2 regions of the Nocardia sp. NBC_01329 genome follow, and region 1 is predicted to be linked to the other one. Evidence: riboswitches for the same ligand, from Rfam matches in the RefSeq annotation. Region 1 holds a riboswitch; the other holds the start of a gene.
What was found. A riboswitch is a leader RNA that binds a small molecule or an ion and turns the genes downstream of it on or off. The one in region 1 is predicted to bind cobalamin.
Positions count from the first base shown of each region.

Region 2: another riboswitch for cobalamin. It lies ahead of OG405_RS24070 (CbtB domain-containing protein); the one in region 1 lies ahead of OG405_RS08450 (short-chain fatty acyl-CoA regulator family protein).

Region 1 is NZ_CP108381.1:1,803,436-1,806,839, reverse strand. It holds gene OG405_RS08450 (short-chain fatty acyl-CoA regulator family protein) at 71-1,495, opposite strand; cobalamin riboswitch at 1,683-1,918, opposite strand; cobalamin riboswitch at 2,188-2,402, shown strand; gene OG405_RS08445 (FecCD family ABC transporter permease) at 2,510-3,404, shown strand, end outside.
Region 2 is NZ_CP108381.1:5,294,216-5,297,619, forward strand. It holds gene OG405_RS24055 (A/G-specific adenine glycosylase) at 1-330, shown strand, start outside; gene OG405_RS24060 (alpha/beta fold hydrolase) at 341-1,099, opposite strand; gene mhuD (mycobilin-forming heme oxygenase MhuD) at 1,627-1,941, shown strand; cobalamin riboswitch at 2,012-2,160, shown strand; gene OG405_RS24070 (CbtB domain-containing protein) at 2,197-2,391, shown strand; gene OG405_RS24075 (CbtA family protein) at 2,382-3,176, shown strand; gene OG405_RS24080 (hypothetical protein) at 3,212-3,404, shown strand, end outside.

The sequences.
Region 1 (3,404 bases):
GATTCCTTCTCCGACGGAGGCGATCGCACGGGGACGACAGACACTGACTCGCTCGCCCGGTATCCGCCGGTCAGTCGGTCGATGCGGGTGCGTACGGGGTATTCGCCGGGCGGTTCTCATCGGCGGCAAGCGGACGTCCGATCTGGGGGAAGGCGCGCTGCGCGCACGCGGTGCGTTCGCAGACCCGGCACCCTGCGCCGATAGGAACAGCCGCGGCCGCATCGTGGATCGGAAGGCCGTGAGAATAGACAAGTTTATCGGCGAAGGCGAGGTCACATCCGAGACCGACAGCGAAATCCCGCGAAGGAGACAGATATCCGGGATTGCTCTCTCCGGTGGTGCGCGCCGACCACAGATAAGTACGTCCGTCGGGCATCTCCGCGATCTGCGTGCGAATCCGGCCCGGAGTGGCGAAAGCATCGTGCACCACCCACAGCGGACAACTGCCACCCGTACGGGAGAAATGGAAAGCAGTGGCGGACTGCCGTTTCGAGATATTGCCCGCACGATCTGTACGGACGAAGAAGAACGGCACACCGCGCTGCCCGCGCCGCTGCAGCGTCGACAGACGATGACACACTGTTTCGAAACCTACCTCGAATTGCGCGGCGAGCAAGTCGATGTCGTAACGCAACGCCTCCGCCGCGCCGAGAAACAGCCCGTACGGCAGAACGAGCGCGCCCGCGAAGTAATTGGCCAGCCCGATACGCAGCAGCCGCCGCGACTCCGCCGGCAGCGCCTCGGTCTCGGCGAGCAGAGCCTCGATCACCTCGGCCTGACTGAGGAACGCCAACTGAGTCGCCAACTGAAACGCGCGCTGCCCGGCGGTGAGGCGCCGCGCGAGCGTGAGCCTGCGCGCTCCCGGATCGTAGATCCTCTTGGGCCCGGGCCGCACCGGATCCTCCGACCGGATTCGCACCCCCACCCCGTGCTCGTCGCGCAGTAGTCGCGCCAGCTGCAGATCCAGACCGCCGATACTCAACCCGCTCGCGGCGAAGAGATCCTCGGCGGCGGCGTCGAGTGCGGGGATATGGTTGCGCCGGTCGTAGAAATAGTCGCGGACATCTTCATACGGCATCGCGGTGCGCAGATCCGGCATCGGACCGTCGAGCCCAGCAGTGAACTGCTCGAGCTGCCCGTTGGCCGCGCGCAGACGCCGGTGCTGCCTGATCAGCAACCGCGCCGCCGACGGCACTCGCGAAAGCAAATCATCCAGCTCGCTGCCGCTCACCGAAGCAGATTCGGGGTCCTCGGTGAACACCTCATGCAGATCTGCCAGCAACCGAGCATCGGTCTCCGGCGCGAAGAACCCCACCTCCAAGTCGAATGTCGATGTCAGACGCATCAGCACCGGCACCGTTAGCGGGCGCTGATCGTTCTCCAGCTGATTGACATAGCTCAGCGACAACCCGAGCGCCTTGGCCAGACCGGATTGCGACAGGCTCCGCTGCTCACGCAAGGCACGAAGTCGGCCACCGGCATACATCTTCTCCACAGCCAGGTTCCTTTCCGAGATCGGCACTCGCTCGCCCACGCGAAACCGCAACCGTCCTGTCCGCACCGGCCGTGCGGAGGCCGGCGATGGCCGGTGACCTCGAAGCATCAGCACGGACCTGAGCCGCAACCCGCATGCGGGAAATCGGCGTACCGCCCGATCCACGAGGCGACGACCGCCGGACACGTCGTGTCCGGCACAACCGGCAGGTCTTCGGACTCATGGGCACCGACCTCGATCGGTCGACTCGGGATCGGAAACACTCCCCGAGCTGGTACTACCACGCCATCGCTTCCCAGGACACAACCCAGTGCATGTGACGGCGGTCGCTCCCACTCACCGCTGCGGGACAGTTCCGGATTCCCACCGGATTCCCTCTCACCATCCGCTCGAAATCACCCGACCTCGAGTGGAAGGCTTCGACATCTCGCGCCATCACTGAAGCGCAAGACGAACCAGCTGCGCTCGCCAGAATATCCCTGCTGCGAAACACCGACCCAACAGGGCCGCAGCGCCACAACGCGCCAGGACCGGGTCGGCGCCCGGAAGCTACCGGAGCTCACCGGCATCCGGTGCCGCCGCAGAGTCCGACACCGCTTACCCGGCCCTGCCTCGAAGCAGCGAGGTGTTCTCGATGAGTCGCACGACCGAGGCCGGTGATCGAGAACACCGGCCTCCCTCGTGGGCTCGAATGCTAGTGTGACCAGGCGCTGGTTGCCGCTCGTCCCCGGACGGGCGGCTCGCAAGAGGGAATCCGGTGAGAATCCGGAGCTGCCCCGCAGCGGTATGTGGAAACGACCGCGGTCATCAGCACTGGGCGCCCGGCCCGGGAAGCGACCGCCAGTAGGCGACGCCTTCCAGCGTCATGTCCACGAGTCCGAAGACCTGCCCGCGTGGTCGCGCCGACGGCGCGGTCTTCGGTCGACTCCGAGGGAGCGGTTGACGAGATATGGGTCGTAAGGCGCTCTCCTCTGCGCACATCTGTTTCGAGACAGTGCGGGTAGAGCTGGATCGATGAGAACTGTCGAGAGGCGCCGACCGGCGGTCGCCGTGCTCGCCGCCGGTTTGATCGCGGCGCTCGCGTTGGTCTCCGTGCTGGCATTGGCGCTGGGTGCGGCGCACATTCCCTGGCGTGACACGGTCTGGTTCCTATGGGCCGAACTCACCGGCGCGACGGTGGTCGCCGGCGATATCGCCGACTATCGGATCGTCGTCGATTCGCGTCTGCCTCGCGTGTTGCTGGCGGCTCTGGTCGGGGGCGGTCTCGGCGGAGTCGGGTTGCTGGTGCAGGCGATGGTTCGTAACGCTCTCGCCGACCCTTATGTCCTCGGTATCTCCTCCGGTGCGTCGGTGGGCGCCACCGCAGTCGTACTCTTCGGGGCCTTCGGCGCGTTGGGGATCTACGCATTGTCGACGGCGGCCTTCGCCGGGGCGCTGGGCGCGACTGTGCTGGTCTATCTGATGGCGCGCTCGGCCGCCGGGCTGGTACCGCTGCGACTGGTGCTCACCGGTACCGCCATCGGCTACGGGTTCTCCGCCGCGACGACGGTGCTGGTGTTCATGGCCCCGCACGGCGATGCCGCCCGTTCAGTGATGTTCTGGCTGCTCGGAAGCCTGGCGGGGGCCACCTGGCAGATGGTGCCCCTCGTCGCCGCGGTCACCGTGATCGGACTGGTGGTGATCGCCGTGTACGCGCGACACCTCAACGCGCTGTCGATGGGAGACGAGGTCGGCGCCGCACTGGGGATGAACGCTGCCAGGTTCCGGCTGTCCCTGTTCGTGGTCTCCGCCGCGATGACAGGCTGTTTCGTCGCGGTATGCGGGGCGATCGGCTTCGTCGGACTGGTGGTTCCCCATATCGCCAGACTGCTGGTGGGCGCCGACCACCGGCGCCTCACCATCGTGACAC
Region 2 (3,404 bases), 2.9 Mb from region 1:
GCGCTGATGGAACTCGGCGCGACGGTGTGCACCGCGCGGACCCCGGATTGCACGCGCTGTCCACTGCCGCGCTGTGCGTGGGTCGCCGCGGGCCGGCCGGTCACCGAATCGACGCGCCGCACGCAGAAGTACGAGGGCACGGACCGGCAGGCACGCGGGCGGCTCCTCGACGTACTGCGGGCCGCGCCCGCACCGGTGGAACGTGTCCGGCTGGACCTCGCCTGGACTCGGGACCCCGGCCAGCGCGACCGCGCGCTGGATTCACTGCTGGTCGACGGGTTGATCGAACAGACCGACGACGGACGGTTCGCGCTGGCAGGCGAGGGCTGAGGACGGCCGCTCATCTCTCGACGGCGGTCCGCCGGGGCCGGGCGAGGAAACGCTCGACCTCGACCCGGTAGCGCGCCGGCTGATCGTCGTGCACCAAATGCCCGGCCTCGGGTATCAAGACGTGCTCGGCAGCGGGATGCAGTTCGGCCATCCGGCGCATCTGGCCCGCCGGGGTGATCGTGTATTCGCCCTCGAGCAGCAGGGTGGGCACGGTGAGCCGCCCCCATTCCGGCCAGAACGAGCGGGTGCCCCATTCCTCCGAGATAGCCCGGAAAGTGGCCACCTCCCCGTGTAACCGATAGCCGTCCGCGCCGCGCTCGAACGAATTCAGGAAGTAGCGTCCCGCGACCGGCCCGAAATGCGCCAGCAGCGCTTCCTCGTCGGGGAAGGGCTGCGGCCACGCTTCGACCATCGCGGCCCAGTGCGCGGCCGTACGCCCGGTGAAATCGGCGGCCATATCCTCGACCACCAGCGCGCGCACCCGGCTCGGATACGTGGCCGCGAAAACCCATCCGTGCAGGCCGCCCATCGAATGGCCGATCACGGTCATCGGCTCGGCGATACCCGAGGTGGCTTCGGCGAGATCGGCGACGAACGCGTCGGTGGCGAGTTCGTCCGGAGCAGGCCGCCCGTGGCCGGCGGCGTCGAAAGTGAACACCCGGCCGTGGTCACGCAGCCATACGACCTGGTCCTGCCAGGTCCGGGCACTGCCCATCAGTCCGTGCAGCAGCAGTATCGGGGCCCCGGCCCCACCTTCGTCGTGCAACACCGGGCCGAGTTTATTCACAACCCTCCACAGGCCGGCACAGCGACAACCACCGCGCGCCCCGGTCCGGGTTCGTCGCTGCGCCCAGATCGCCCGTGGCTCTGCCCGATTACCACCTCCATAGTCGAGTCCCCGGGTTCTGGAGCGGCGTCGGCCCTGACGCGCCTCAACGCTTCATCGCCCGAGACGTCTACCACGCCCTGACCAACCAACCCACACCACCAGATTGAAATCTATAGGCGCATCAGAGCGAACGAGCGCAGCGACCGAGCGCGTGCAGCAGGCCGTACAACGATCGGCGACTGTAGAGCACCGACAATGCCGTGAACCTCTCCAGGCCGGTCGAAGCGCACTCCTGCACCTTCGCCTACTCCGGACGGTCACCATTCGTGGTCGGGGCCCGCCCCGGTTCTGGAGCGACAGAGCGATGGAGCGCAGCGACTGAGCGCCGGAGTGAAGAACCGGGGTCACGAGGGCCCCGACCGCCCCGCCGAAGGCGGGGCAAATAAACACAGCCCTAAGCTCGGGGCATGGCTGTTGTGAAGATCAATGCGATCGAGATCCCCGAGGGCGCGGGTCCGGAGCTGGAGAAGCGGTTCGCCCACCGCGCGCACGCGGTCGAGAACTCCCCCGGGTTCCTCGGCTTCCAGTTGTTGCGGCCCACCGCCGGGGAGAACCGGTACTTCGTCGTCACCCAGTGGGATTCCGAGGAGTCCTTCGCGGCGTGGCGCGACGGCCCGGCCAAGGAGGCACACGCCGGGCAGCAGAACAAACCTGTCGCCACCGGCGCCTCACTGCTGGAATTCGAGGTAGTGCTCGATGTAGCGGGTAAACCCGCCTCCTGATCCTGCCGGACCCACCTGGCCACGCCACCGAACACAGTGGCGTGGCCAGTGCTTATGCCCGGGCATATTGACGACCGGTCGCTGCTGGTGTCAAGGTTCGAGGTGAAAGCGGAGGTGACGCGGTAATCCGGTGAGAACCCGGAGCGGTCGCGCCACTGTGATGTCCACGCCGTCATCGGGTGGGCAGAGCCAGACACCGGCACCTGCGCAGAACTCGCGAACCGGACGCGATCATCCGGATGAGGAGGATCGATCATGGCCATAGCCCATGTCCCGAGCAGGGCCGCCGACACATCGGCGACAGTGCTCGTCACCGTCGGAGTCGTCCTGCTGGCGTTGTTGACGCTGTATCTGGTCGGGTTCGACCAAGGTGCCGTATCGCGCAGCGGAATGTTCGTGCACGAGCTCATGCACGACGGTCGCCATCTGCTGGGTGTTCCATGCCATTGAGCGGATCCTTCGGTGCTCTGTTGCTCCGTGGTCTGCTCGCCGGTCTGATCGCCGGTCTCCTCGCGGGGGTCGTCGGCAATTTCGTCGGTGAACCCGCGGTCGACGCTGCCATCGCCATCGAGGAGGCGGCGGCTCCCCCCGCGGAGCATTCCCACGATTCCGGCGTCGCGCACGAAGTGAGCACCGAACATACGCATGGGGACGAGGCCGTGGTGAGCAGGCCCTGGCAGAGGTTCGGGCAGTTCCTCGCGAGCGCTCTGGCGGGTATGGCGTTCGGCGTGATCGTCGCGACCGCGGCGCATTACGTCCGGCGGTTCAGCTCGTTGTCCGGCGGGCGGCTCGTGTTGGGACTCGGCCTGGCCGGGTGGGTCGCGGTGGTCGCGGTGCCGTTCTTCAAGTACCCGGCGAACCCACCGGCGGTGGGCGATCCGGAGACGATCAACGACCGAACCCTGCTGTGGGTGGCCGCGGTGGTGCTGGGTCTGGTGGCCGTCGCGGTCGGTGGTTACCTCTGGAAAGCGCTGCGGGCGCAGCCGGAATCCTTCCGGCTGATCGCCGCGGTGGCGGGTTTCGGACTCGTCGTCACAGTCGGTTACGTACTACTGCCCGGGGTGAACGAAGTGGGCGCCGATTTCCCCGCGACGTTGTTGTGGGAGTTCCGGGCCGCCTCGCTGGCGGTATCCACCACGTTGTGGGTGAGTATCGGACTCGCTTTCGCCGCACTCACCGAATGGAGCACTCGCCGTAGTACGGCGGTACCGGAGGTCGCTGCTACGCCCGGGTGATCCCGGCCGTAGCTGCGGCCGGGCAGGGTCGGTGTATGAACGACACCGCACTCGTTTACCGGGACAACACAATCGCCGCACGGCCCGCGGCCGTCACCACAGCCTTCGTCGCGCTCATGGCGGCCGTCGGCTGGGGTGTCGCCGAAACTGTCGTACACAGCGTGGGCCTGTTGACCGACAACGCGGCCGATATCGGCTCACTCGCGGGCAACTGGCTGTTCAGGAGCG